Regions from separate parts of the Marinobacter sp. G5_S1_61_S3 genome, predicted to be linked through region 1. Evidence: predicted binding sites of a transcription regulator. Region 1 holds the regulator's gene; each other region holds the start of a gene.

Region 1 (7,591 bases):
GGGCTCGTCGTACATGATCAGCTCAGGGTCCAGCGCGATGCTGCGGGCCAGGGCCACGCGCCGGGTCATACCACCTGACAGCTCTGCCGGCATCAGATCCCGGGCTCCGCGAAGCCCCACAGCTTCGAGCTTCATTAGAACGATGTCGCGGATCATGTCCTCCGGCAAGGTGGTATGAACCCTGAGCGGGAACGCCACGTTTTCAAAGACACTGAGATCCGTGAACAGCGCTCCACTCTGGAACAGCATCCCCATCTTTTCCCGCAGACGGTAAAGCGCCTTGCGCTTGAGCTGAGGAACGTTCTCCCCCGCTACGAATATGCTGCCCGAATCTGGTTTCAGCTGGCCGCCGATCAGCCGCAACAAGGTAGTCTTGCCAGTGCCACTCGGCCCCATGATGGCGGTAATCTTGCCGCGGGGAATGTCCAGGCTGACGCCATCAAAGATACGACGATTCCCGCGACTGAAAACCACGTCTCTCAATTCAATGTAGGGGGATGTGTCCATACCTGCTTCCAAAACCGCCTGAGTGTCGGTGAACCCGCATTCCCAGCCTTTAATGAGTGCGCTACATTATGTCAACCTGCCGTGAACCTCAATCCATCCTTCACAAAATGAACTGATGTCAATGATCAGTTTTGCTGAACGTCTTGTCATGAAGGGCAGCCAAAGCCCTTGAAGTGATATACTTTTGTCACGACGAAAGCATCAACATTTCGAACCCGGAAGCCAGATGAACACCGAAACCAGCCAGACCTTCAAAGAATCCGCCCTCCGAGCCATCGAGATCGAGCGTGAGGCCATTCACGCTCTGACCGACCGGATTGATGACCGTTTCGTCCGCGCCTGCGAAGTAATCATGGCGTGCAAGGGGCGTGTTGTCGTGACCGGCATGGGCAAATCCGGCCATATCGGCAACAAGATCGCTGCCACCCTCGCCAGCACCGGAACGCCCTCGTTCTTCGTACACCCGGGCGAGGCCAGCCACGGTGACCTGGGCATGATCACCAGTCAGGACGTGGTCCTGGGCATTTCCAACAGCGGCAACACCAGCGAAGTGCTGACCATTTTGCCGTTAATAAAGCGCATGGGAGCCCCGCTGATCAGCATGACAGGCAACGAGAACTCCACCCTGGCTCGGGAGGCCGTTGCCAACCTGGATATCAGTGTCGCCCAGGAGGCCTGTCCTCTTGGCCTGGCCCCCACCTCCAGCACCACGGCCACTTTGGTGATGGGCGATGCCCTGGCCGTGGCACTGCTTGAAGCCCGGGGGTTCAGCACCGAAGACTTTGCGCTCTCACACCCCGGTGGCAGTCTGGGCCGCAGGTTGCTGCTGCGTGTCAGCGATATTATGCACACTGGGGACCAGATCCCCCGAGTGCAGGAAGACACCACCCTCAGCGGCGCATTGCTGGAGATTTCCCGCAAGGGGCTGGGTATGACGACGGTCATTAATGCCGAGGGCGACCTGGTCGGTGTATTTACAGACGGCGACCTGCGCCGCACCCTGGACCGCTCCGTGGACATTCACAACACGCCGATTGCCGAGGCCATGACCCGCAACGGTCGTGTGATCCACGATGACCAACTGGCCGCCGAGGCACTGAACATGATGGAAGAGCTGAAGATCAACGCCCTGCCCGTCATCAATCGTGACGGCAAACTGACCGGCGCTATCAACATGCACGACCTGTTGCGGGCGGGAGTGATCTGATGGCCGACACTCTGCGCCCTCAATGGCCAGCGGAGCTGATTGAAAAAGCCGCTGCCATTCGCCTGCTGGCCCTGGATGTGGACGGCATCATGACCGACGGCACGCTGCTGTTCAGCGCTTCAGGCGATGAAATGAAAGGGTTCAACATTCTCGACGGCCTGGGCATCAAACAGGTTATGGCTGCTGGCATCAACGTTGCCGTCATTACCGGACGGCGCTCGCCGCTGACAGAGAAACGCATGAATGACCTCGGCATCCCACACCTGATGCAAGGCCGAGAGGACAAGAAAATCGCCCTGCGGGAACTGGCGGCAAGGCTGGAGATCGCGCCACACCAGATTGCCTACATGGGTGATGACCTGCCGGACCTGCCCGCAATCCGTTACGCCGGACTGGGCATAACAGTACCCAACGGCTACTGGCTGGTGCGCCAGCACGCGGATTTTTGCACGTCGGCCGCAGGGGGTAGCGGCGCGGTCCGTGAAGCCTGCGAACTGCTGCTCTGCGCCTGCGGGCAGCTCAACGCAAGCCTGCAACCCTACCTGGAGCAGGACTGAATGGCCGCTGAAGCCCTCTTTACCCGGCCCTGGGTACGAACCCTAGGGCTGGCTGTCACGATAGTGGCACTGTTTTTCCTGCTCTGGCAAAGTGACGAGTCATCAGAGCCGGTGGATGCCGCCGCGCTGAGAGGCGAATCGGAACCAGACGGTTTCGTGGTCAATGGTCGCTATCTGTCTTTCGACGAGACCGGGCGGCTTACCGCACACTTCGAAAGCCCACGTATCGAGCAATTCGAGGCCCGCAACGAAACCATTATGGAATCGCCGAATGCGACGCTCTACGGCGACCCCGGCAACGCACCCTGGCAAGTCCAGGCCAACAAAGGCCAATTCATGGAAGCTGACGACCTGGTCCACTTGACGGGGGATGTTCGGGTGTCCCAGCAAGCCCAAGGTGGGCGCCCCCTGACATTAACCACGTCAACGCTGACACTGGATAACACAGAGCGTACTGTTTACACAGACGCCCCGGTGGAACTGACCGACTCGTTCAGCCTGACCCGCGCAACCGGCATGAAGGCATGGATTGATGACCGAATCCTCGAACTCGACTCTGACGTGGAAGGACGCTATGAGACCGGCAAGTAAATTCATGCCCAACCCTCACCGCAATAGGCACCAACCGGTGGCATCGCGCCCGGCAGTCTCAGCGATTGTCCTGGCGCTGACAATGACCGTGGGCATGCCGTTCGCCGCGGCCTTTGATCTTGAGTCTGACCAACCCATCAGGGTCAATGCCGACAACGCGCGGCTCGACGAAGGCCAGGGCATTGCAACCTATACCGGCTCGGTTGAAATGAGCCAGGGCGATGCCAACCTTATGGCGGACAAAGTTGTACTCCACCGGGATGAGAATGGCGTCAGCCGCATTGAAGCCACCGGTACCCCGGCACGCTACCGCCAGCCTGCCATGGAAGGCCAGGGCGAAACCGACGCCCGTGCGCTAACGATCACCTGGTCCGCCTCCGACAACCGGGTTACCTTTCAGCGCGAAGCTGTGATCGAACAGGGCGGCAACCTGTTCCGGGGCGACGTCATTCATTATGACAGCGCCGAACGCGTGGTGACCGCAGAAGGCTCTGCTGACCAGGGCGATGGCAGCGGTCGCGTCGAAATGGTCATCCAGCCGCGCGGCAACGCCGGTAGCAATCCAGATAACAACCCTAACGGACAGGATATCGATGGCAGTTCTCAGGGCCAGTAACCTCGCAAAAAGCTACAAACAGAAGAAGGTCGTCATCGACGTTTCCCTGGAAATTCGCAGTGGCGAGATCGTCGGCTTACTCGGCCCCAATGGCGCGGGCAAAACGACGTGTTTCTACATGATTGTTGGCCTGGTTCCCGCCGACAACGGTCGAATCACCATCGACAATCAGGACATAACGCCGCTGCCCATGCATGGTCGTGCCCGCAAGGGAATCGGGTACCTGCCCCAGGAAGCATCCGTGTTCCGCAAGCTTACCGTACGCGACAACATACTGGCGATCCTGGAAACCCGCCGCGAACTCAAACGCGCTGACCGGGAGGCCAAGTTAGAGGAACTGCTTGAAGAGTTTCACATTACCCACATCCGCGATAGCGTCGGCATGGCCCTGTCAGGCGGCGAGCGACGACGGGTGGAAATTGCCCGGGCGCTGGCGATGGAGCCGGCGTTCATCCTGCTGGACGAACCCTTCGCCGGAGTCGACCCGATCTCCGTGAGCGACATCAAGCAAATCATCCGACACTTGCGGGACAAGGGCATCGGCGTACTGATCACCGACCACAACGTGCGGGAAACCCTCGACATCTGCGAGAATGCCTACATTGTCAGCGGCGGCCACATCATTGCCTCTGGTAATTCGGACGATATACTGGCCAACCAGCAGGTCAAGGAAGTGTATCTGGGCAACGAGTTTCGCCTGTAGTACACTCGGCAAAGAACTTGCTTGGTGCGGCAAGTAGCCAGCATACAAAGAGTTTTTGTGCAACCCCGGCTCCAGAAAGCGCCCTGATGACGTAAAGAGAGAGCCTGAGTGACGGAAGAGAGAGACCGAGTGACGGATCCTGAACCATGGTTATGAAAGCCTCACTACAGTTAAAGCTGGGCCAAAGCCTGACCATGACGCCCCAGCTGCAACAGGCTATCAGGCTTCTGCAGCTCTCCACCCTGGACCTCCAGCAGGAAATCCAGCAGGCATTGGAATCCAACCCAATGCTGGAAACCTCCGAAGACGACGACAACCAGAATCCGGAATCAACGGACAGTGACAACGAGTCGTCTGAAACGGCGTCAACCGAGGAATCCAACACCGCTTCAGACACCGCTACTGAGTGGGACGAATCCGAAAACGGACCTGACTGGTCATCAGAAACGGACAGTCCCGACACCATTCCCGACGATCTTCCCGTCGACACCGCCTGGGATGACATTTACCAGTCAGCCCCCGCGTCAGCAGCCCGTAACGACGACGAAAACGACCACGACTTCGAAACCCGTAACTCCCCCACCGAAACGCTCCAGGACCACCTGGAATGGCAACTGAACCTGACGCCCATGAGCGAGCGGGATCAGGCCATCGCCCATGCCCTGATGGATGCGGTTGATAACCATGGCTACCTGACCTCTCCGCTTGAAGAAATTCATTCAGGCATGGTGGACGAATCCGACGAAGACCCGCTGGAACTGGACGAAGTGGAAGCCGTTCTTCATCGCCTGCAGCACTTCGATCCACCCGGCGTGTTCGCCCGTAATCTGCAGGAATGCCTGCTGATCCAGCTGAATCAGCTGCCCCCGGAAACACCCTGGCTGGCTCAGGCGCGACTGGTGATTACCCACTACATAAACCTGCTGGGTAACCGTGATTACGCCCAGCTGTTACGCCGCAGCCGCCTGAAAGAAGAGCAGCTACGGGACGTTCTGGCACTTATTACCGGGTTAAACCCCCGTCCCGGCGACACCCTGGATCAGGCCGAGCCAGACTACGTCATCCCGGATGTGATCGTGCGCAAGCACAATGAACGCTGGCGCGTGGAACTGAATCCTGAAATTGCACCGCGCATTCGTGTGAATGCAAGCTATGCTTCTCTTATAAAGCGTGCGGACAGCAGTGCTGACAACACCTACCTGCGGGACCAGTTGCAGGAGGCAAAGTGGTTCATCAAGAGCCTGCAGAGCCGCAACGAAACCCTGCTTAAGGTGGCCACGCGCATTGTCGAGCACCAGCAGGGATTCCTGGATCATGGCGAGGAAGCCATGAAACCATTGATTCTCTCGGATATTGCCCAGGCGGTGGAAATGCACGAGTCGACCATTTCAAGGGTCACCACCCAGAAATACATGCACACGCCGCGGGGCATATTTGAACTTAAGTATTTTTTCTCGAGCCATGTCAGTACCGACGAGGGTGGAGAGTGCTCATCCACGGCAATCCGCGCGATGATCAAGAAGCTGATTGCAACGGAAACTCCGAAAAAGCCATTGAGCGATAGCAAAATTGCAGCCATGCTAGGAGACCAGGGTATCAAGGTGGCTAGACGAACCGTGGCCAAGTATCGCGAGGCAATGCACATTCCTCCGTCCAACGAGCGAAAGCGATTGGTGTAGGAAGCGTCTGTTCCCGGCCTCACGGGGAGAGCCCTTTCCTGAAAGTATACCGCCTGCAGCATAACGCTGTGGCACACAGCCGGTATCCTAACGGGTGCCGGCAAGCTGAAAACAGGAGAAGCCTATGCAACTCAATATTTCAGGCCATCACGTAGAACTGACTCCCGCACTGAAAGATTACGTATCAGGCAAATTTGAAAAGCTTGAGCGGCACTTCGACCATATCAGCAATTGCCAGGTTACCCTTGAGGTGGAAAAAGTGCGCCAGATGGCGGAAGCTACGCTTCACGTGATAGGTGGTGAGATTCACGCAAAGGCCGAAAACAGCGATATGTACGCTGCCATTGATGCACTGGTAGACAAGCTGGACAGGCAGATCCTGAAGCACAAGGAAAAGAACGTAGACCGGATGCACGGGAACGGCGCCCGCTAGGACGACGCCCCCGGCATGACAGTTAATCGAGCTGCGGCACTGGCTAACCATGCAACACGTGCCGCAGCCTTTTTTTACGGAAATGCAGTCGATTCATGACCGACACATCCCTGACTATCGAGAACATTCTCGCGCCGGAGCTAACCCTTTGCCGGGTGCCTGCCTCCAGCAAAAAGCGGGTTATGGAAACCATTGCCGAGCAGATCCAGCAACACGACGCTTTGCTCAGCGACACCCAGATATTCACTAATCTGGTCGCACGGGAGCGACTGGGGAGCACGGGTATCGGACAGGGCATCGCGATCCCCCACTGCAGACTGGAAGGGCTGGATCACGTGGTTGGCGTTTTGCTGACCCTGGAAGAAGGCGTTGCGTTCGATGCTATTGACAACCAGCCGGTGGACCTCGTCTTCACCTTGATTGTCCCCAAGGAAGCCACCAGCGAGCATCTTGAGCTTTTGAGCCAACTTGCTGAGAAGTTCAACGAACGTGCATTCTGCGACCAGCTGCGTCAGTGCACTGATGCAGGCTCTCTCTATCGCCGGATGACAGCCGAAACAAGCTGAACAACTCCACATCCAAGGTGAACGGGCTATGAAACTGATCATCGTCAGCGGCCGATCAGGTTCCGGGAAAAGTACCGCGTTACATGTTCTGGAAGACCTGGGCTTTTACTGCATTGACAACCTGCCCATTGGCCTCCTGTTCCCCCTCACACAGGAAGCCACCAACCAGAACTCTCCCAGCCGGCTGGGAAAGATGGCGGTCAGCATCGATGCCCGTAACCTTTCCGGAGAATTGAGCAACTTCGAGGATATCTACCGCAGCCTTCAGGATACTGGCGTAACCATCGAGATCATCTATCTCGACGCCGATGAACAGTCTCTTCTGCAGCGCTTCCATGCCACGCGCCGAAAGCATCCACTGAGTGATGACAAGACCTCCCTGAGGGAGGCCATCGGTAACGAAAAGAAGCTTCTGGAGCCGCTTTCCAAGCTGGCAGACCTCTACATCGACACCACGGGGCTGTCCATGTACGAGCTCCGGGATATGGTAAAGCAACGAGTCGCGGGCAGGCGCCACCAGGAACTGGCACTGCTATTCCAGTCATTCGGATTCAAGCACGGCGTGCCGTTGGATTCGGACTATGTGTTCGATGTGCGCTGCCTGCCCAATCCCTATTGGGACACCAGCCTTCGGCAGTTTGTGGGCACCGACCAGCCGGTTATCGATTTCCTGGAAAAGGAGCCGTTGAGCCGTAAGATGGTCGAAGACCTGACCCAATTCCTGGAAAACTG
Region 2 (7,591 bases), on a different contig from region 1:
ATGAACTGTCATCTGCTTTCGCGAAACTTTCTCTTCAAATCCGGGGCCAGAAACCATTAATTTATTTAAAATCAGAAAATTAATGGCCAAAAATCGCTTCACGGGCGAACTAGGAACCCAGCCTGCTGGCTACTGCTGCACCAGAAAAGAACAACCACCGTTGCAATGCCTCGCAATAGGGCGACACCTCAACCCCGCCCTGGCACACCCGACACCTCCAGAAGAAACGTGACCGGCCCATCGTTTACCAAGGCCACCTTCATGTCCGCACCGAACTGCCCCTGCCCAACCCGATCTGCGCCCAACCGCGACTCACACGACGCCACGAATTCATGAAACAGGGCTTCGGCGGATTCCGGACGCGCAGCCACCGAAAATCCCGGGCGAGACCCGGACCGGGTATCAGCAGCAAGCGTAAACTGGGGAACAACGAGGAGGGAGCCGCCCATATCGAGCAGGCTGCGATTCATCCGTCCCTGGTCGTCGGGAAATACCCGGTAGGCGAGTAGTTTTCGACACAGTTCCCGCACCGTGCTGGAGTCGTCTGACTTCTCAACTCCGAGCAACAACAACAGCCCCGAACCAATCTCGGAGATGACCTCATTGTCGACGGTGACGCTGGCGTGGGTAACCCGCTGTATCAGCCCTTTCATCAAGCTCCCTGCACAAGGACTCAAAATTCGGAACGAAGTTTATCCACGCACCAGGCTCGCCGCAACCTTCTTCATGTGACTTTACGTATCCCTACCTTCAAGCTTCGCGGCGACCTCATCGACCCCACGCATCAGGGCATCAATGATGGCGGGCTCGGACGCTGAGTGTCCTGCGTCCCGTATGATCCTCAAGTCGGCTTCCGGCCAGGCCTGGCTCAAAGCCAGAGCATTGTCCAGCGGGCACACCATGTCGTAACGGCCATGGACAATGATGCCTGGAATATCTTTGAGTAACGCCGCGTCACGTACGATCTGATTATCGTCCAGAAACGCATTATTCATGAAGTAATGGCATTCGATTCGGGCCAGGGCAATAGCCACATGGGGGTGCCCGAAGTGCTCAACCACACGAGGGTTCGGATGCAGGGTTGCACACCGCCCCTCCCAGATGGACCACGCCTTGGCGGCCTGTATCTGCTCCAGTTCGTTGCTGCTCGTCAGGCGACGGTAGTAGGCCGTCACGAGATCGCCACGTTCATCCTCAGGAATGGGTGCCAGGAAATCGCGCCAGTAATCAGGGAACACGCGGCTCGCACCTTCCTGGTAGAACCAGTGGATATCCCTGGGCCGGCAAAGAAAAATCCCCCTCAGCACCAGGCCAAGCACCCTGTCCGGGTGCGACTGGGCATACACCAGGCTCAATGTAGATCCCCAACTACCGCCAAACAGTATCCATCGGTCTACCCCAAGAAAGGCCCGCACCGTTTCCATATCGTCCACCAGTTTTTGCGTGGTGTTTCCTGAAAACTCGGCCAGCGGGCTCGAACGGCCGGCGCCCCGCTGATCCATAAGAATAACCCGGTAGCGCTCGGCGTCGAAAAAACGGCGGTGATAGTCCTCACATCCGCCGCCGGGCCCGCCATGGACAACCAGAACGGGAATACCATTCGGATTGCCGCTTTCTTCAACATACAGTTCATGGGGCGGATCAACCGCAATGCGATGCTGGGCGTTGGGCTTGATATCAGGGAACAGGGTGAGCATGAGGCGCTCCGGACAAAGGATTTAACCGGAGTTTAGCTGAAGACAACGAAAAAGGGGCGGGCCACATTGGCACCGCCCCTTAATATCACGTACTGAAGATTACTTCTTATGAGCGCGCTTACGCTCATTCTCGGTCAGAAGCTTCTTGCGCAGGCGGATCGACTTGGGCGTCACTTCCACCAATTCATCTTCATCGATAAACTCCAGAGCCTGCTCAAGGGTATGCTTGATCGGCGGCACCAGGCCGATGACCTCGTCCTTGCCGGACGCACGCATATTGTCCAGCTTCTTCCCCTTGGTGGGGTTAATTACCAGATCGTTGTCACGACTGTGAATACCACACAACTGACCTTCGTACACTTCCTGGCCGGGATCCAGAAACAACTTGCCCCGGCTCTGTAGTGTTTCCAGCGAATAAGTCAGCGCGGCACCAGTTGCCATTGACACCAGCACACCGTTCTGACGACTGGTCACATCACCGCTCTTAATAGGGCCGTAATGGCTGAAGGTTGAAGTCAGAATACCCGAACCGGAGGTCATGGTCAGGAAGGCGTTACGGAAACCGATCAGCCCGCGCGCCGGAATCGTATACTCAAGACGCATACGGCCCTTTCCGTCCGGCACCATGTTGGTCATTTCACCCTTGCGGAGCCCCATCTGATCCATAAGCGCACCCTGGTGCTGCTCTTCGATGTCGATGATGACGTTTTCGTACGGCTCCTGTTTAACACCATCGATCTCACGGATAACCACTTCCGGACGACCCACGGCGAGCTCAAAGTTCTCGCGACGCATGTTTTCGATCAACACTGAGAGGTGCAGCTCGCCACGGCCGGATACCTTGAACTTATCTGCCGACTCACCTTCTTCAACTCGCAGAGCAACGTTGTGCAGCAGCTCTTTTTCCAAACGCTCTTTGATGTTGCGGCTGGTGACAAACTTACCTTCCTTGCCACAAAACGGTGAGTCGTTGACCTGGAACGTCATGGAAACCGTCGGCTCATCCACCGTCAACGGCGGCAAGGCTTCAACATTGGCCTGGTCACACAAGGTGTCAGAGATGTACAGCTCATCCATGCCGCTGACGCAAATAATGTCGCCCGCCTGCGCTTCGTCGACTTCAACACGCTGCAGCCCGGAATGGCCCATGATCTTGAGAATACGGCCCTGGCGCTTTTTGCCGTTGGCACCAATGGCCGTAACCGGAGAGTTGGTTTTAATCTTGCCGCGCATAATGCGGCCGATGCCAATGACGCCCAGGAAGCTGTTGTAGTCCAGCTGGGAAATCTGCATCTGGAACGGACCATCCCGGTCGACGTTGGGTGCAGGTACGTGATCAACGATGGCCTGGAAAACCGCGTCCATGTTGTCGTCCAGCTTTTCGTGATCCATTCCGGCAATGCCGTTCAGGGCACTGGCGTAGACAATCGGAAAATCCAGTTGCTCATCGCTGGCGCCAAGGTTGTCGAACAAGTCGAACACCTGATCCACTACCCAGTCCGGGCGAGCTCCAGGGCGGTCAATCTTGTTCACGACGACAATCGGGTGCAGGCCCGCATCAAACGCTTTCTGGGTGACAAACCGGGTTTGTGGCATCGGGCCATCAATAGAGTCAACCACGAGCAACACGCAATCGACCATACTCATGACACGCTCGACTTCACCCCCGAAATCGGCGTGACCCGGGGTGTCCACGATATTGATGTCGTAGTCGTGCCACTTCAGCGCCGTGTTCTTGGCCAGAATGGTAATACCACGTTCTTTTTCCTGGTCATTGGAGTCCATGACACGCTCGTTTTCGAGCTCTTTGCGATCCAGAGTGCCGGACTGGCGAAGAAGCTGGTCAACCAGTGTGGTCTTGCCATGGTCAACGTGGGCGATGATGGCGATATTACGAAGTTTATCAATCACAACTATAATCCTGCAGCATGCACTGAATGACCTGAGAGGTCTTCAGTAGGCGCAAAGCCCCTTACATGCCGTCTCAAATCCGTAAAATGAATTTCATTTGTCGGGCCGGGAAGCCCGAATACCCCCTGAAGAAACTCAGCGTCTGTGCTGAATACCTGAGGCAAAAATGAAGTGGCGCGCAGTATATAGCAAACTCACTTGCGTTTATATGAAGAAAAACGCTTATCGAAGCAACAACCCATCTGCATCATTTTGGTGCATTATTTCAGCTATCGCACCGTTTTAACGCACCACGAAAGAGCGATAGGGCCACCCAATCAGCACATATCGCTCCAAAACAGCCCGAACGCCTTGGTATTGCGCACTTGTGGCGCATGCATCAAAAACTGGCAAGGCTATTGCTAAACCTTAAGCAGCCGAATTTGCAGGTAACTCGCAACAGCTTTTGTTAAGCTGCCCTACCTGAAAGAAAGATCGGGAGTCAGCACTGCTGAACGATCCGGCAACAATGTACACAGAAATCGCCCGCACGGCGGGATAACAGACGGAGCATGCACAATGTCCAAGACGATTGATCTGATCAAGGAACACGAAGTCAAATGGATCGACCTGAGATTCACTGACAGCCGTGGCAAAGAACAACACGTAACGCTGCCGGCCACCGAGGTGGACGAGGACTTTTTCAGCGACGGCAAGATGTTCGACGGCTCTTCAATCTCCGGCTGGAAAGGCATCAATGAATCCGACATGATTCTGATGCCGGACGACAGCACCTCCGTGCTGGACCCGTTCACCGAAGAAACCACACTGAACATTACCTGTGACATCGTAGAGCCTTCCACCATGCAGGGCTATGAGCGTGACCCACGCTCCGTTGCCCGCCGTGCGGAAGAGTACCTCAAGTCCACGGGCATCGCTGACGGTGCCCTGTTTGGTCCGGAACCTGAGTTCTTTGTTTTCGATTCTGTTAAATGGAATGTGGATATGCAGGGCGCTTCCTACCACATCCACTCTGAAGAAGCCGCCTGGGTATCCGGCGAAGACTTCGATCGCAACAACATCGGTCACCGCCCGGGTGTTAAAGGTGGTTACTTCCCGGTTCCGCCAGTGGATAGCCTGCACGACCTGCGTGGCGCCATGTGTGCCGCTATGGAATCCATGGGCCTGGAAATTGAGGTTCATCACCACGAAGTCGGCACCGCTGGCCAGTGTGAAATCGGCGTTGGCGCCAACACCCTGACCCGCAAGGCTGACGAAGTGCAGATTCTCAAGTACTGCGTACACAACGTGGCCCACGCCTACGGTAAAACCGCCACCTTCATGCCCAAGCCTGTGGTTGGTGATAACGGCTCCGGCATGCACGTACACATGTCCCTGAGCAAAGACGGCAAGAACCTGTTCGCAGGTGACAGCTATGCCGGCCTGAGCGAAGCAGCGCTTTACTATATCGGTGGTGTCGTCAAGCACGCCAAGGCCATCAACGCCTTTACCAACCCTGCAACCAATAGCTACAAGCGTCTGGTTCCGGGCTACGAAGCACCGGTTATGCTGGCCTACTCCGCCCGTAACCGTTCGGCCTCCATCCGTATTCCATACGTGAACAGCCCGAAAGCACGTCGTATCGAAGTGCGTTTCCCTGACCCGGCGGCCAACCCGTACCTGGCGTTCGCTGCATTGATGATGGCCGGCCTGGATGGTATCCAGAACAAGATCCACCCGGGCGATGCCATGGACAAGGATCTGTACGACCTGCCGAAGGAAGAAGCGCTGAACATTCCGAAGGTTGCTGAAACCCTGTCCGAAGCTCTGGATTGCCTGGCTGAAGATCATGAATTCCTGACCCGCGGCGGCGTGTTCACCGAGGACATGATTGCCGGCTACATCGATCTGAAGCGCGGTGAAGTTGAGAAACTGAACATGACCACACATCCGGTCGAGTTCCAGCTCTACTACTCCTGCTAATCCGTTCGTAAGGATCAGCAACCCAGAAAAGCCCCGCCTCGTGCGGGGCTTTTTCGTGTACGACCGCACATTTCGGCCAGCCTTAACGGAATGTAACCAAGCTACCGGGTAATGGCGTTGAAATACTCATGACTGGCGCTGATAATCGGATAAAACAATCAAACAGGTTGTCTCTATGAATGCACGGTTCGCACTACTCTCAGGCATTGTCGCTCTCGCGGCGTTTCCGGTTTCCGCCGAGGTCTATCGCCAGGTGGATGCTCAGGGCAACGTTACCTATACCGACGAACCCTCGGAAGGCACGCCTGCTGAGGAGATCAAAGTGAAACCGGTCACCACGGTCACCCTGCCAAAACTCGAAGCGGTTCGTGAGCCAGAGCGGTTGCGGGAAAAAGTGCAACAGGAAGGCTCCGTCTACGACAGCGTCCGTTTCCTCGCGCCGGGCGATGACCAGGCCTTCCACAGTGGCAGCGGCGACGTGGAATTCCGCGTGACCAGTTCACCTGGCCTTCGGGGCAGCCACAAGTACGAAGTGACACTCGACGGCCAACCGGTTGGCCAGAGCGCGTCCGGGACAGTGATGGTGCGCAATGTGTTTCGCGGCACCCACGATGCAGGCGTCAATATCGTCGACAGCAACGGTGTTACCGTCAAGAGCGGCGAAACCATTACCTTCACCATCCACCGGCCCAGCGTCAACAACTGATGCACCCTTCCGGGGCCCCGACCGCTTCGAGCCGGGGCGCCATACAAACGCAGACCTGTAGCGGTTAGCGAACCACCACGCCATTCTTGATTGCACCACTTTAGTGCGATCGCACCATAAAAAAGCCATACTCTGACCATTCCCAGGGCGGATATCCGCGGGCAGGCTTTACGCAATGATATTTCTGCACTACACCACGCCGTGTTCACAGGCCTGTAACCCGCATGCCCGCTAAATGCGCACTGTCATAGCCACGAACAGCCAATGTGGTTCGTTTTTTGCAAAACTGCCTTAGCAACCCGCAAGGCCCATCAAAAGGGACAAACGAATGGCAATACCGGCCGGATACAAAAGCATACTGGACAGCCTGACCACAGCCGTACTGGTGCTGAGTGACGGGTTGCGGGTCCAGTACCTGAATCCGGCGGCCGAAAGTCTGTTTGAAACCAGCGTAACCAGAAGTAAGGGAGCCCCGATCAACGACATCCTGATCGACTCTGAAGATGCCCTGCAAACACTGTATGCGGCAGCCGAGAATGGCCAGTCGTACACCAGACGCGAAGCGGAGTTCATACTGACAAGCGGATTGCGGCTAACGGTTGATTATTCCGTGTCCCCCATAAGCCTTGAGCCAACGGAACTGTTGATCGAAATCCAGCCCAGGGACCGCTTGCTACGGATCAGCCGGGAAGAAGACATCATCTCCCAGCAGGAAACCACCCGGATACTGGTCCGGGGCATGGCCCATGAAATCAAAAACCCTCTTGGAGGTATTCGCGGGGCCGCCCAGTTGCTGGACCGCGAACTGCACAACGAAGACCAGAAAGAATACACCCAGGTGATCATTGCAGAAGCGGACCGCCTGCGAACCCTGGTGGACCGCATGCTCGGCCCGAACAAAGCCCCAAAAATGGCGTCCACCAATATTCATGAGGTTCTGGAGCGCGTCAAAACCCTTTTGGAAGCTGAGAGCCGCGGCCGCCTGAACTTCCGAAGAGATTACGATCCCAGCCTGCCCGAGTTCCAGGGCGACAAGGAACAGCTGATTCAGGCTTTCCTTAACATCGCCCGCAACGCCATGGAAGCCGCGTTCGAGAACCAGGCGGAGATGACCGGCGACGAACAGCCGACGATCACCTTCCGCACACGCGCATTGCGACAGTTCACCATCGGCCACAAACGCCATCGCCTGGTGTGCCGCGTGGATGTGATTGATAACGGCCCGGGCATACCACCGGATCTGTTGCAAAACGTTTTCTACCCGATGATCAGTGGGCGAGCCAGCGGCACAGGCCTCGGCCTGTCCATCACCCAA
Region 3 (7,591 bases), on a different contig from region 1:
CTGCTGATTCTGCACGGCCAGCCAGCCATCACCTTCAACGGCGACATCCAGCTTGCGGCCAGTGTCCATCAATGCACCGGCGGACAGGTCTGTTCCAGGCCTCTCGGCCATGGCATAGGCACGGGTGGGATGATGCTCACCAAAAACCGGCATACTGCGGGCCTGGGCGAAATCCGCCTTGAAACCCGTGGTACTGACGTTTGCCAGGTTATTGGCGTGGGCGCGCTGGGACAGCATGTTCTGCTTGGCGCCGGACATTCCTATATAGAGGGCTTTGTCCATGGGAAAACTCCTGCCGGAATATTGACTGTTTCCAGTCTTTCCTATGTTCTAGCAGGAGTTGTGCCATGTTCACATTTCAGGATTAGCGGAGGTTGATCACCGTCTGGGTAACGGCGTCGGAGGTCTCGATCGTCTTGGCGTTGGCCTGGTAATTACGCTGGGCAATGATCAGGTTTACCAGTTCCGCCGACAGGTCCACGTTGGACTCCTCGATGGAGCTGGCTTTGATCGACCCCAGGGTCCCGGTATCAGGCGCACCGATAATCGGCTGGCCGGACTCGAAGGTTTCAACCCAGGTGGTTTCGCCCACCGGCGACAGACCGTTGGTATTGTTGAATGAAGCCAACGCTACCTGTCCCAAGGACTGGGATTGACCGTTGGTGTACCGGGCAAACAGAACACCCTGGTCCGACACATCCAGACCCGACAGCCTGCCGGTGGCATACCCGTTCTGACGCTGGTCGTTTACCCCAAAGTTACTCCCGTACTGGGTGGTATTGCCAAGGTCCAGCACGAAGGCCGAAGTGGTCGGGGGCTCTGGAATTGGCGTGGTGATATTATCACCCGGTCCTGGAGGGCCATCTGCGCCGTTCGGAGTGCCGTCGGCATCTTTCGGCGTCCAGTCACTGATCAGAATCTCGCCGTTGGGATCACCGTTCACGGACTGCAACTCGCCATCCTGATCAAAGCGAGCCTGGTACGGGTTCTGATCGGTTCCGGCCACGAACTCACCGTCGATCTGCAGGTATACGGACCATTCACTCACACCCACACCATTACCAGGGGCGGGTTGCTTCACATAGAACTGGGTCATCTCGTGAGAGTTGCCCAGGCTGTCGTAAACGGTGGTCGATGTTGCGTGATTGTAGGTACGCTGATCCAACGGATTGAACTGGTTGGTGATCTCAATGTTGCGCGCGTTCCATGAATCCGTGAGGTTCGTGGCACCACTGGTTGACGCAATATCGGTAATCTCACGATCGGCCTGTGGCCTCACCGTGCCAACGGTTGTCTCCGGCGCCTGGTTCGGGCCGTCGCTGGTAAAACCGGCGGTGACGTTGTTGCCGCGGTTGTCGATCAGCCTCAGGTTACCGCCTGTGAGTGACGCCGAGATTGTCGGCGCCTGGGCGTTGTTGATCGCACTGACCAGCGAAGCGGCATCGGTCACACCCGTCGTATCCACGGGCACAGTAACCCCGCCTACCGCAAGGTCAAAGCTGAAGTTGCCAGCCGCAATGGCGGCGTTCAAATCCGCTTCAGACATCCCCTCATAGGTAGTGGTTGCGGAGGCAGAAAGACCGTCCTGCCCATTGAGCACATCCACGACGTCAGCCGCTGAGAAATCAGTCGATCCCGCTGCGTTGATGGGTACGCTCACCACGCTGCCATCTGCGTAGGTGATTTCGAAGGTTTCAGACGGAAAACCGGTGGACCCGGCGGGAGCCGTGTAATCACCCATATCGGCAACTCGGCGCTCCAACACGGTTTCCCGGGAGTCCAGGTTCAGGTCCGAGCGCAGGTTGGTCGTACGGCGGGGTGCCAGGTTATCGGTTTCAATCTGCAGGTCACCACGAATACCGGAGAGGTTACCGTCATCATCGGCGACGAAACCCTGAACCCGCATGTTCTGGTTGTTGGTGACAAAGCCGTCCTTGTCGATACCGAACTGGCCGGCACGGGAATACCGCACTTCACCGCCGTTGTTCAGCACAAAGAAGCCGTCACCGTTGATGGCAAGGTCAAGGCCGTTATCGGTGAAACTGATATTGCCCTGCCCAAAATTCTGTTTCACATCCTGTACCCGTACACCGTCCCCGATCGGATTGGTGCCGGCACTCAGGAATCCACTGGCATACAAGTCGCCAAACTGCGCCTGGCTGCTCTTGAAGCCTACTGTGCTCGCATTGGCAATGTTGTTACCGGTGACATCCAGATCAACCGATGACGCCCTTAAGCCGCTAAGACCTGTATTGAAAGCCATACTTCACCTCTTACTGTTTCACCGGTTTCAATTAATTTGCTGAACATCTTGCAGAGCGATCGAGCCCATCCCCGCCAGGTTCAGGGTAATGCTGCCACCCTGCCCCAACGACACACTGTCGACATTGGCGCTGACCATGGTGCCCAATTGTTCAAGCCCGCCCGGGTATGAAGCCTCTGCCACCACCTTGTAGCGTCCGGGTGGCAAACTGTTGCCGTTGCCATCCTTGCCGTCCCAGCTGAACGCTGTCTGGCCAGGCTGCTGCTCACCCATATCAATCTGCCGAACCTGCTCACCGGACTCATTCTCAATGGTGATTCTCAGCCCGGATGTGGTTGCCGGAACGGAAACGTTGCCGGATATCTCACCGTCCGCGCCAAGCACGCCAATGGATGACGGTGCCAAGACCGTACGCCCGACCATTGCAGAGGCCTGCAGTGCCTGGGTGGAGCGGAACTGGCTGGCCATATCGTCGACACTGCCGGACAGGCTCTGCATTTCCTCCAGGGAGCTGAACTGCGCCAGCTGGGAGATGAACTCGCCGTTGTCCTGAGGTTCAAGAGGGTTCTGGTTTTTGAGCTGAGCGATCATCAATTCCATGAACTCGTTCTTGCCCAGCTCACTTCCGCTCTTGGCCTGATCCTGCTGCACTCGATACTGGCTCAGCACATCCGAAGCGTCTGTCGTGTTATTCACTACGCTCATGATTCAATCCTCGCTCGGTTACTGCTGACCCAGGGTCAGGATACGCTGCATCATGGATTTGGCGCTGTTCATAATGTCCACATTCATCTGGAAGCTGCGCGACGACGACATCATGTCCGCCATTTCTTCAACCACGTTGACGTTGGGGTAGAACACGTACCCATCCTCGTTCGCGGCGGGATGATCAGGCTCGTAGCGCATCTGCAACTCGGCGTCACTCTCGACGATGCCTTCAACCCGAACGCCTGCCCCCGGGCCATTGTCGCTGCCAAACGCCATGCTCTGCTGAGACGGATTCAGCATGGACTGCTGTATCGCCGCGAAAACAGGCTTGCGGGCGCGATAGGTCTGATCCGTACTGGAACTGGCCGTCTCGGCATTGGCGATGTTGGACGCAGTGGTGTTCAGCCGCAGCGACTGGGCTGTCATACCGGAACCGGCGATGTCGAAAATATTACCCAGAGACATGATGGTGCTCCTCAATTAATGGCTGCGCCCAGTTTTACTGGCCAGAGAGTGCCTTTTTGATGCCTGAAACCTTTCCGTCCAGGAACTGGAAACTGGCCTGGTAATCCATGGCATTACGCATGAAACGGGTTTGCTCCTGCTGGGCATCCACCGTATTGCCATCCACGGACGGCTGGTGCGGTACCCGATAGAGCAATTCGCTGTCCGCGCCCATGGGCGAGGTGTCCATATGGGACTCGTGGGTACGGGTCATGCCGAAACCACTCATGCTGTCCTGGGCCTTCTGCATCATCGCCTGAAAGTCCACATCCCGCGCCTTGTAGCCCGGGGTATCTGCGTTGGCGAGGTTGTTGGCCAACACCTCCGCACGCTTTACCCTGCCTTCCAGGGCGTGCTGATGAATGCCTAATGCTTTGTCCAGGGAAATTGCCATAGTGCCTCCGATTCCTGCACACGGCGTTGGTCGTTTTGCCGTTTGTGCGTTCTTGCAGAGGTAAAAGCAATCGCAATGCCAGTTTTCAGGAGATGTTGTGGTGTGCGGGCTGAGGCAGGTATCGGCTTATCCGAATCGTAAATTGAGGGCGGAAAGCGGCAAGGGATTTCCCCCGCGCCGGGGGCGGGGGCAACGGGGCGGCAACTAGTGGGGCCAGCGCCTGACAAACTCTTTGGGTTCAGGCCTGGGTATGCTGGGCTTGTTCGCACTGACACTGCCGGTATACAGAAATCCGGTTATGATCTCATTGTCCTGCAGCCCCAAGCCTCGCTTGATAGCTGGATCGTGCGCCATGGCACCGGTACGCCACATGCCTCCAAACCCGGCGGACTCCAGAGCCAACAACAAATACCCCATCCCCACCGCGGCCGACATGGACTGCTCGATCTCCGGTACCTTGGGATGGGACTGGTAAGACGCAATGCCAACGATCACCATAGGCGCCCGCAGTGCCTTCTTGCAGCGTTTTTGCCGCTCCTTTTCCGAGGCGCCGTCGCCACAGGTGGCGGCAAACAATTCACCCAGGGCGTTCAATGCCTCATCTCCCTCAATAATCAGGTACCGCCAGGGCCTCAGCAACGCATGGTCCGGCGCCCTCGCGGCGCAGGCAAAAGCATTTTCAAGCGTTGCCGGGTCCGGTGCTGGCGCCTCCAGGCGTGGCTCTGAAGATCGTTTTAACAGGGCTTCCATTACTGCTGTCATATCGCCTCGCTGTGGTTGATTTCAATACGTCAGTTCGGGCCAAACGACCGTATGAATTGTGGGACAGATGGTTTACTGTTAGTCTTTAGTCTAAGTACTTTCCACTATCAGACAGTACTATCTACCTTAAAAACGATAAGCGAGCCGGTAGACGCCCTATGAGCCAACAGCAAACATTCCGCAATTTCGCGGACTTCTATCCGTACTACCTTGAAGAACATAGCGATGTAAACTGCCGCAGGCTTCACTTCGTCGGCAGCCTGCTCGTCATCCTCGTTACACTCTACGCCATTGTAACGGCCAAGTTCCTCTATCTGTTGCTCCTGCCCGTCATCGGCTACGGGTTTGCCTGGGTTGGACACTATGGCTTCGAGAAAAACCGACCTGCCACCTTCAAACACCCACTGTACAGCCTGATGGGCGATTGGGTGATGTTCAGAGATATGCTCGTCGGGCGGATCCGTTTCTGAATGATGAGCGCACCGATTGACCTGCGTAACGCCAGTACCAGTGCCAGCAAGGCCGCCGTGCTTGACGCGCAGAACCATCCGATTGCCATCCCGCCCATGCCGGATTACAACGGCAGGATACTGGCGTATACGGCGACTGCCGGCATTATTGTGTCAGGCGTACTGCAAGACGTCTTCGGCCTGTGGATGCTGTGGCTGCTTTCAGGCGCACTGACCTGGCCACACATTGCCCATCAACTTACCCGACGAACGTTTCTCCGTAACTCATCCCGTATTCGCCAGAAAATGCTGTTAACGGATTGCGCCATCGGGGGTGGATTCGTCGGCTGCATTGGATTGATTGCGATACCCTCGGTCGCCGTGGCACTGATGCTGATGTTCAGTTGCCTGATTGTGGGCGGCATCCGCCAGTGGCTGCTAGGTACCATGATCATGGCCGCCTGCGGCGCCATCGGCGTTGCCATTGTGGGCCCCGCCGAGTCACTGCAATCGCCGATGATCACCAGCATTATCGCGATCAGTGCCACCGGCCTTTATATCTGTGTGACTGCGTTCTATTCCCACCAGCAGGCCCGCGCGCTGATGATGGCAAAAACCCAGATCCAGAATCAGCGGGAACAATCCATTGCCCTGTCCCACAAACTCTCCAAGTATCTGTCACCGCAGGTGTGGCAGTCCATCTTTACCGGTGAAAGGGACGTGCGGCTGGAAACACAACGCAAGAAACTGGCCGTCTTCTTCTCCGACATCAAGGGTTTTACAGAACTGTCCGAAGAGATGGAGCCGGAAGCACTGACGGAACTGCTGAACCACTACTTCAACGAAATGTCGGAAGTGGCCCTCAAATACGGCGGCACCATCGATAAGTTCGTTGGCGATTCCATCATGATTTTCTTCGGTGACCCCACCAGCCGGGGCCAGAAAGAAGACGCCTTCGCCTGCGTGTCCATGGCGGTGGAAATGCGTAAACACATGAAAATCATGCGGCAGAAATGGCGCAGCCAGGGTATCAAGACACCGCTGGAAATCCGCATGGGCATCAGCACAGGCTACACCACCGTTGGCAACTTCGGCGCCGAGAACCGCATGGACTACACCATCATCGGCAAGGAAGTGAACCTGGCCAGCCGCCTGGAATCCCTGGCTGAACCCGGTGAAATCCTGATCTCCTACGAAACCTTCTCGCTGATCAAGGACCGCATCATGTGCCGCGACAAGGGCGAGATCACGGTTAAAGGCTTCGGCCGCCCGGTCTCCATCTACGAAGTGGTGGATTTCCGCCGCGACATGGGCCCCAATCGCAGTTTCCTTGAGCACGAACGCAACGGCTTTGCCATGTACCTGGATTCGGAAAAAATCACCGAACGGGAACGGGAGTCCATCCTGTCTGCGCTCGAGGATGCCGCTGAGCGACTGCGTCAGGAAGAGGATTCCTGACCGTTCCCGCCTTTACACCTACTGCCTGATCAACCGTGGCCCTACCGCCTCTTCCGGGTCGGTACTGCGCCAGGGGTTGATATCCAGACCACCCCTTCGGGTATAACGGGCGCAAACCGACAGCTTCTGCGGCTGACAACGGGCCATCAGGTCGGTAAACATCGTTTCCACACAGTGCTCATGAAAGTCCTGCTTCTGGCGAAAACTCACGATGTATTGCAGCAGCCCTGCCCGGTCCATCGCCGGGCCGGTGTAATCGATCAGCACCGTTGCCCAGTCCGGTTGGCCGGTGACGGGGCAATTGCTTTTCAGCAGGTGCGAGCACAGTTTCTCCGACACCACATCACCCGTCGCCTGTAGGCTGTCCGGGTTGTAGTCGTAGCCCACGGATTCCACATCCTCGTCGTCGATCAGCACGCAGCCTTCCGGCCGACCGACCGCTCTCGCTCCCTGATCAACACTGTGCAGGTCTACATTGACCGCCGCACCGCTTGCGCTCGACAGGTCACGGGCAATCACATCCCGAACCTGATCGGCGGAGGAAAACACCGTCTGGTTCAGGGAATTCAGGTACAGCTTGAGAGACTTGGACTCAATAATCGACGGCGACGCCGAAGGCACCCGAATTTCCGCCCAGGCGACTGCGGGCACGCCCCCGGTGCGCAACCAGGAAATCTCCCAGGCCTGCCATAAGTCTTCCCCGAACCAGGGCCAGCGGCCATCCTCCAGGCCGATGCGGCGACGGTTTTCCTCCCGTGCCACGGGAAACAACAATTGCGGATCGTAGGCATCCGGGTAGTCGCTGGATTTGCCCAGCGGGGCATCATTAAGGGCCATGATCAATCCTGGGAAACGTTCATCAGTGACGTATGCCCTTACCGCGCGCCAACATGCGCAGGGAAATGGCAGACAGAATGGCAATAAACAGCAGAATCATACCAAGGGCGACGTAGGGATTAACATCCGACACGCCCAGAATACCGTAGCGGAAGGCATTCACCATGTAGAGTATCGGGTTGATCATCGACACCCCTTGCCAGAACCCCGGCAGCA
Region 4 (7,591 bases), on a different contig from region 1:
GTGGTTCAGAACCGTGACGGTATTGCGTATCCGGATACCTGCGTGGGAACCGACAGCCACACGCCAATGGTAGACGCCCTTGGTGTTATCTCCGTGGGCGTGGGCGGCCTTGAAGCCGAAAGCGTGATGCTGGGCCGCGCCTCCATGATGCGCCTGCCAGACATCGTGGGTGTGGAGCTCAAGGGCAAGCTGCAACCAGGAATCACCGGTACCGACATGGTGCTGGCTATCACTGAATTCCTGCGTAAGGAAAGGGTGGTAGGTGCCTACCTGGAATTCTACGGCGAAGGCGCCGACAGCCTGACCGTAGGTGACCGGGCTACCATCTCCAACATGACTCCGGAATACGGTGCCACGGCGGCGATGTTCTATATCGACGGCCAGACCATCGATTACCTCAAACTGACCGGTCGTGAAGACGAACAGGTCGCCCTGGTTGAGAGATACGCCAAAGAGACAGGCCTGTGGGCCGACAGCATGAAAAACGCCGAATACGAGCGAGTGCTGACGTTTGACCTGTCCAAGGTACACCGTACGCTGGCGGGTCCGTCTAACCCCCACGCGCATCTTCCCACCTCCGAACTGGCTGAGCGCGGTGTTGCCGGCAAATGGGAAAAAGAAGAGGGCAAGATGCCGGACGGCGCGTGCATCATCGCCGCGATTACCAGTTGCACGAATACCAGTAACCCCCGCAATATGGTGGCCGCAGGCCTGATCGCCCGTAATGCCAACAAGCTGGGCCTGACTCGCAAGCCTTGGGTAAAGACTTCCCTGGCGCCGGGCTCAAAGACGGTAAAAATGTATCTGGAAGAAGCCAGCCTGATGTCCGAGCTGGAAGAACTCGGCTTCGGCGTAGTGGCTTTCGCCTGCACCACCTGTAATGGCATGAGTGGCGCACTGGACCCGAAGATCCAAAAGGAAATTGTTGATCGGGACCTGTATTCCACCGCCGTGCTTTCGGGCAACCGGAACTTTGACGGCCGCATTCACCCCTACGCTAAACAGGCGTTCCTGGCATCGCCGCCGCTTGTGGTGGCCTATGCGATTGCGGGCACCATCCGCTTCGACATCGAAAAAGACGCCCTGGGGCACGACAAGGATGGCAACCCCATTACCTTGAAGGACATCTGGCCGGATGATGCGGAAATTGACTCCATCGTGAAGTCCAGTGTGAAGCCGGAGCAGTTCCGCAGCACTTATATTCCGATGTTCGACATCACCCGGGATGCGCACGCCAACACCAACCCGAACTACGACTGGCGCCCCCAGAGCACCTACATTCGTCGCCCGCCGTACTGGGAAGGTGGCATGGTAGGCGAGAAAACCCTCAAGGGTATGCGCCCGCTGGCAGTGTTGCCGGACAACATCACCACCGACCACCTGTCGCCGTCCAATGCCATCCTGATGGACAGCGCAGCCGGCGAATACCTGCATAAAATGGGCGTGCCTGAGGAAGACTTCAACTCCTACGCCACCCATCGGGGCGATCACCTGACGGCTCAGCGCGCCACCTTTGCCAACCCGAAACTGTTCAATGAAATGGTCCGGGACGAGAATGGCAAGGTGAAGCAGGGCTCCCTGGCGAGGGTTGAGCCGGAAGGCAAGGTCACCCGCATGTGGGAAGCCATCGAAACCTACATGGAGCGGAAGCAGCCACTGATCATCATCGCTGGCGCCGACTATGGTCAGGGTTCCTCCCGCGACTGGGCGGCCAAGGGCGTGGCCCTGGCGGGTGTGGAAGCCATCGTTGCCGAAGGCTTTGAGCGCATTCACCGTACCAATCTCGTCGGCATGGGCGTTATGCCCCTGCAGTTCGAGGAAGGCACCACGCGGCAAACCCTGGGTATTGATGGTACTGAAACCTATGACGTAGAGGGCACAGCTGCACCGCGTGCGCTACTCACTCTGGTTATCCATCGCAACAATGGCAGCACCGAGCGTGTGCCCGTGATCTGTCGTCTGGATACAGCGGAAGAAGTGTCTATCTATAGTGCTGGTGGCGTGCTTCAGCGCTTTGCCGAGGACTTCCTGCAATCGGAGGGCGCCGCATGACCCACGCGCCCCAGATAAAAGTTCCCGCTACCTACATGCGTGGCGGCACCAGCAAGGGCGTGTTCTTTCGGTTGAAGGATCTGCCGGAAGCGGCACAAGTCCCGGGCAAAGCCCGGGATAACCTTCTGCTGCGTGTGATCGGCAGCCCGGACCCTTACCAGAAGCAGATCGACGGCATGGGCGGTGCTACCTCCAGCACCAGCAAGACCGTGATCCTGGCCGAGCCGACACAACCGGGCCACGACGTGGACTACCTCTTTGGTCAGGTATCCATCGACAAGCCGTTCGTCGACTGGAGCGGGAACTGCGGCAACCTGACCGCCGCCGTCGGCGCATTTGCCATCAATGGTGGTTTCGTCGCTCAAGAGCGCATTCCAGAAAACGGTATTGCCACGGTTCGCATCTGGCAGGCCAACATCCGGAAAACCATCATTGCCCGCATTCCCATCACCAATGGTGAAGTGCAGGAAACCGGTGATTTCGAACTGGACGGCGTGACCTTCCCGGCGGCCGAAGTCCAGGTGGAATTCATGGACCCCGCCGATGGCGAAGGCGCCATGTTCCCCACCGGCAACCTGGTTGACGACCTGGAAGTACCCGGTGTTGGCACCCTCAAGGCCACCATGATCAATGCCGGCATTCCCACCATCTTCCTGAATGCAGAAGACATTGGCTACAAGGGCACGGAACTGCAGGACGATATCAACAGCAATCCCGAGGCCCTGGCGATGTTTGAAACCATCCGCGCCCACGGTGCTGTCAAAATGGGACTGATTCAGTCCGTAGAAGAGGCCGCCAGCCGCCAGCACACGCCCAAGGTGGCGTTTGTGGCAAAGCCTTCTGACTATGTGTCTTCCAGTGGCAAAGCCATTGGGGCAGGGGATGTGGACGTGCTGGTGCGGGCCCTTTCCATGGGTAAGCTCCACCACGCGATGATGGGAACAGCCGCCGTTGCTATTGCTACCGCAGCTGCCGTACCGGGAACTCTGGTTAACCTGGCCGCTGGCGGCGGTGACAGAACCTCCGTGACCTTCGGCCACCCATCAGGCACCTTGCAGGTTGGTGCGGAAGCCAGTCTGGTCAACGGCCAGTGGACAGCCACCAAAGCCATCATGAGCCGCAGCGCGCGAGTGCTTATGGAAGGTTGGGTGAGGGTGCCCTTGATATAATTGTGACGCTGGTTGCGACAGGTTTCACGATTCCAGAATTCAGCGCTTGTAAGCTCTTTGGATAAAAGGGATAAACGCTTAAATTTCAACGGAATGTGAAAAATGTCGCAACCATTCGGTCCGTCTGGCCTTCCTCTTATTGTTTGTTCAATCGCCTTGGCATTGGTTGGATGTGGTGACGGTGGGTCCTCCTCATCATCGAATTCTTCGCAAGCTGGGCAAGACAATGCTGGCCCCGGAGTGAGGGCGAAATCCCTGCCTGAACTGGATGGCTATATTGAGCACGACTATTCCTTACGAGGCACGAACGAGAACCCACGGGTTTATCGTCGTAATCTTGAATCTCACTCGCTGGCTTATGTGCAGGCAGGGGATAAGGTGGGTGGGCAGGTATTTGCCGGGGGTGTCTTTACCGACAATCTGTTCGCTCCAGCCGCCGTAACCGCAAGCTCAACCAGCGTGTCGATTCACAGCCGCGTTGATGGAACAAGTGTCAAACTGTCGAATATTGGTGGCGGGCAGGAACCTTGTTCCGTTAAGGGTTTCGTGAACAGTGACCTGTCGACAGGACTTGTCAATCTGGCGATGTCCGGCGGTAATCTGACATGCGACCTCTCGGTTGATTCCGACGACACGCATTACTGGTGGACATTGGGAGCCAATACGTTCGAGGTCTGGGAAGCGGATGGGGTGTCATCCTACACGGATGTATTCTTCAACGGCGACGGCGATATCGATTTTGTGGTCGCCAATAACTATGCCGAAAGGACGATCATCCTGTATGGAGAGTCAGGCGCTGAGCTGAAGCGGGTGGCGGGAAGCACCTGGGTGCCGAGAGTCTACCCCATGGCAGAACCCGGCCCCACACGGGATGAGACGTTTGTGGGTGTGCTCAGTGACGGCGAGTTTTTGATGACCTCAGTTGCGATGCTGTTGGACTCCGGTCTTGCAGGCGCACAACCTGTGCTGTCGGGACTTTCTGAGTCTGCCCGGTTGGCGTCACTCTCTTTGATCGAGGACGACAAATACACAATCATCGCGGACCGTGGCGTGTTGCACAAGGTCGATGAAATCAATCGATCTGCCTCTTTGTTTGCTGATTTCTCAGATAAGTTTGCGGATGGTTGGGCGCTCGACGATGTTGTCGTTATGGGCGACAAAGCCATCGCTTTATGGACGACTTTTCAGGGTGCTGATCGCTCAGACCCTCTCGGTGAAGTCTATACCGTCGATCTGAGTTCGGGTGAGGTCGATTTGGTTCTGGCGGTGGAATCTACGTTTGTTGCTTCTCGAACGGAATCACTGCTTTTCGTCAATTTCCTGGATTTCTCAGGTCGTAACAGAACCCTGATTGTAGGCCGGCCCGGTGGCCCGGTTGTGCCTAACGCGGAAACCTACTATGCAACGTCGATGAACCTGACTCGTGGCGGAGACCGAGCAAAAGTGCTGGCGATGAGCTCTTCCATCGAGAGGGATGTGCTCAGCCCCGCGGGATTGCTCAACCCCGACATATGGGCCGTCAATGAAACCACCGGGAACATAACAAGCAAGGTAATGACGCTGCCTTACAATTGTTACTCTATGGACTCTCTTTATGCGATTAACAGTCACCTCAGCGTCGTGTCTTTCTGTGAGGATGGGTTCGCGATAGAAGAGCTGGAGCTAGAGAGAGGGACGTTGAGTTTCGTCACCTCGGATCTACGGGCAATAAACTGAAGGGTAATGGTTGGAAAGCTAAAAGCCCCACCAGCTTGAGCCTGGAGGCCCACGTTCCGGCTCCGCAAAACACCTGTCGAGCTTGCGGAGCCGAAGCGCTCTACTTATGCCTTGCGACTACGGCGACGCAGTCCAAAACCCAGGGCGCCAAGCCCCAGCAGGGCCAGGGTGCTGGGCTCCGGAACCGGGTTGGTCGGAGTAATCGGGCTACCGGCGTCGAAATCGTTGTTGTCAGTATCGCTCAGGAAGCTGAACATGCCTGAGAACAGGCTGCCATCGAAATCGATAGCCATGGTTGTAAACAGGTCGTCGTAAAATACACCATCGAGGGAAAGCTTGTCGGAGTATTCAACGTTCACGGTTGTGCTATCCGTCAGATCGCCGGAATTGGACAGTCGAAAAGGCTTGCCCAGGGCTGAATCTGGTGAGCGGGAGTCGCTACCAACAATGTCAAAGATCGTGTTTCCCGGGCGCCCGTTCAATACGATGCTGGTGACGTCTTGAACGGAATTGAAGGTAAACGGGGAGCTGTAGGTGTCTCCATTGATAGACAAGCTCCAGCCACTACCGATGGCTTCGCCGTATGAAGAGCTGCCGACCGTACCGTCAAATGCCACGGTTTCACAGGTCGCGCTGGCAAAGCAAGTAGTGACTTCCATGCCGTCCATCAGCGAGCCGTCGGTTGAATACCCGGTCAGCATTTCGGTGTTGTAGAGGTCGCCGTCAGAGTTGACGACGTTTACGATGGGGGCTGCGTAAGCGTTCCCAGCCATTGCAGCGGCCAATCCCAGGCCAATCACTATTTTGTGGTCAAATCCTTTCATACTTCATTCTCCTTGCGTTTTTACAGATATCCATATTCACCCCGCGTTTCCTGCGGAGTGGTCTCCGGACTGCGTTTTTAGCAAGAAAAAAGCCAGCTTGGATATTTTTCGGTTAAAACAGCCGGTTGCCATTTTCTGAATGCTCTGGTCACCGGTGAGGCATTGAAAAGTGTATAAAAAGTCAACGCTTAAGATCTGGATGGCTGTATCCCGGCCGGGCCGATGTACTAACCTGTTTGGCATGACTGTTTTTCGTTCTTAGTCTCTCACTGAGATCCAAAACCAATAAGGGATTCGCCATGAGCTCCAACGCTGATCAGAACATTCGCCCCGACTATGACGACGTCCTGCAGGCAATCGCCGACTACGCTCTCGGCTATCGGATAAAAAGCAAAGAGGCTTGGAATACCGCGAGAAACTGCCTGATAGATACCCTCGGTTGTGGCCTTCTGGCCCTGCGTTTCCCTGAATGCACCAAGCACCTTGGGCCGCTGGTTGACGGCACCGTTGTACCCCATGGCGCCCGTGTTCCGGGCACGCCTTACAGACTCGATCCGGTAAAGGCGGCCTGGGATATTGGCTGTATCGTGCGCTGGCTGGACTACAACGATACCTGGCTGGCGGCGGAGTGGGGCCACCCCTCGGATAACCTGGGGGGCATACTGGCCGTGGCGGATCATCTGTCCCAGAAGCGGGTGGCGGAGGGCAAGGCGCCCCTGACCATGCGGGATGTCCTGGAGGCTATGATCATGGCCCATGAAATCCAGGGGGTGCTTGCACTCGAAAACTCGTTTAACCGGGTGGGGCTGGATCACGTTGTGCTCGTCAAGGTGGCCTCAACCGCTGTTGTCGCAAAACTGATGGGTGCCAGTCGCGATCAAATGCTGTCGGCCTTGTCCCATGCCTGGGTGGACGGCCAGGCGCTGCGAACCTACCGTCATGCGCCGAACGCTGGCTCCCGAAAATCCTGGGCGGCGGGAGATGCAACGTCCCGCGCCGTGCGGCTGGCCGATATTGCAATGCGGGGAGAAATGGGTATCCCGGGGGTGCTCACGGCGCCCCAATGGGGCTTCTACGACGTTCTGTTCAGCAAAACCAATAAAGATCAGAAACTGAAACCTGAGGACAAGCGTCAGTTTACTTTACCCCAGGCTTTTGGCGCCTACGTGATGGAAAACATTCTGTTCAAGATTTCCTTCCCGGCCGAGTTCCATGCTCAAACAGCGGCGGAAGCAGCGGTCATACTTCATCCCGAGGTAAAAGACCGCCTGGATGACATCGAGCGAATCGTTATCACCACCCACGAATCTGCCATCCGTATCATCTCGAAACAGGGCACATTGGCAAACGCGGCCGACCGGGATCACTGCCTTCAATACATGGCTGCTGTACCGCTGATTTTTGGGGGGCTGACAGCGGAGCATTATGAAGACAGCTTCCATGAGGCCAATCCGATGATCGACCAACTCCGAGACAAGATGGACGTGGTTGAGGATGAGCGATACACGCGTGAGTATCTGGAAGCAGATAAGCGCTCAATTGCCAATGCGATTCAGGTGTTCTTCGCCGACGGCACCAGCACGGATAAGGTGGCAGTTGAGTATCCCATTGGCCATCGCCGTCGCCGAAAGGAGGGGATTCCCCTGCTTGAGGATAAGTTCCGCCATAACCTGGCGACCCGGTTTCCTGGTCAGCGCTGCGTGAAGATCTTTAACCTGTGTAAAGATCAAGCGCTATTGGAGTCGACCCCCGCACACGAATTTGTTGATCTGTTTGTTATCTGAACTGATTGGAGCGCCTGCTCTCCGGGCATAGCGAGGGGTTGTCGAA

Evidence for each region. Region 1 encodes sigma-54, which starts transcription at its own class of promoters, with help from an activator protein. Its sites were predicted from a motif close to ANTGGCATNNANNTTGCTNT; they were not measured.
Region 2: glnA (glutamate--ammonia ligase) is a predicted target of sigma-54. The motif match lies at 3,994-4,013, and genes of this name have one in related genera.
Region 3: flgB (flagellar basal body rod protein FlgB) is a predicted target of sigma-54. The motif match lies at 3,933-3,952, and genes of this name have one in related genera.
Region 4: ACTRWH_RS10230 (PEP-CTERM sorting domain-containing protein) is a predicted target of sigma-54. The motif match lies at 5,839-5,858, and genes of this name have one in related genera.

What each region holds. Positions count from the first base shown of each region.
Region 1 covers NZ_JBQKUK010000015.1:109,985-117,575, forward strand. The annotation lists gene ACTRWH_RS15630 (ATP-binding cassette domain-containing protein) at 1-507, opposite strand, end outside; gene ACTRWH_RS15635 (KpsF/GutQ family sugar-phosphate isomerase) at 734-1,714, shown strand; gene ACTRWH_RS15640 (KdsC family phosphatase) at 1,714-2,271, shown strand; gene lptC (LPS export ABC transporter periplasmic protein LptC) at 2,272-2,862, shown strand; gene lptA (lipopolysaccharide transport periplasmic protein LptA) at 2,945-3,478, shown strand; gene lptB (LPS export ABC transporter ATP-binding protein) at 3,456-4,181, shown strand; gene ACTRWH_RS15660 (RNA polymerase factor sigma-54) at 4,334-5,860, shown strand; gene hpf (ribosome hibernation promoting factor) at 5,985-6,293, shown strand; gene ptsN (PTS IIA-like nitrogen regulatory protein PtsN) at 6,389-6,859, shown strand; gene rapZ (RNase adapter RapZ) at 6,888-7,591, shown strand, end outside.
Region 2 covers NZ_JBQKUK010000018.1:34,509-42,099, forward strand. The annotation lists gene dtd (D-aminoacyl-tRNA deacylase) at 189-653, opposite strand; gene pip (prolyl aminopeptidase) at 735-1,697, opposite strand; gene typA (translational GTPase TypA) at 1,797-3,608, opposite strand; gene glnA (glutamate--ammonia ligase) at 4,167-5,570, shown strand; gene ACTRWH_RS17055 (DUF4124 domain-containing protein) at 5,746-6,276, shown strand; gene glnL (nitrogen regulation protein NR(II)) at 6,605-7,591, shown strand, end outside.
Region 3 covers NZ_JBQKUK010000008.1:177,132-184,722, forward strand. The annotation lists gene ACTRWH_RS09920 (flagellar basal body rod protein FlgF) at 1-282, opposite strand, end outside; gene ACTRWH_RS09925 (flagellar hook protein FlgE) at 365-2,263, opposite strand; gene ACTRWH_RS09930 (flagellar hook assembly protein FlgD) at 2,291-2,968, opposite strand; gene flgC (flagellar basal body rod protein FlgC) at 2,987-3,436, opposite strand; gene flgB (flagellar basal body rod protein FlgB) at 3,471-3,869, opposite strand; gene ACTRWH_RS09945 (nitroreductase family protein) at 4,074-4,631, opposite strand; gene ACTRWH_RS09950 (Mpo1-like protein) at 4,790-5,101, shown strand; gene ACTRWH_RS09955 (adenylate/guanylate cyclase domain-containing protein) at 5,102-6,538, shown strand; gene queF (NADPH-dependent 7-cyano-7-deazaguanine reductase QueF) at 6,557-7,375, opposite strand; gene ACTRWH_RS09965 (ABC transporter permease) at 7,398-7,591, opposite strand, start outside.
Region 4 covers NZ_JBQKUK010000009.1:39,957-47,547, reverse strand. The annotation lists gene acnD (Fe/S-dependent 2-methylisocitrate dehydratase AcnD) at 1-2,052, shown strand, start outside; gene prpF (2-methylaconitate cis-trans isomerase PrpF) at 2,049-3,221, shown strand; gene ACTRWH_RS10235 (hypothetical protein) at 3,324-4,937, shown strand; gene ACTRWH_RS10230 (PEP-CTERM sorting domain-containing protein) at 5,042-5,761, opposite strand; gene prpD (2-methylcitrate dehydratase) at 6,061-7,545, shown strand.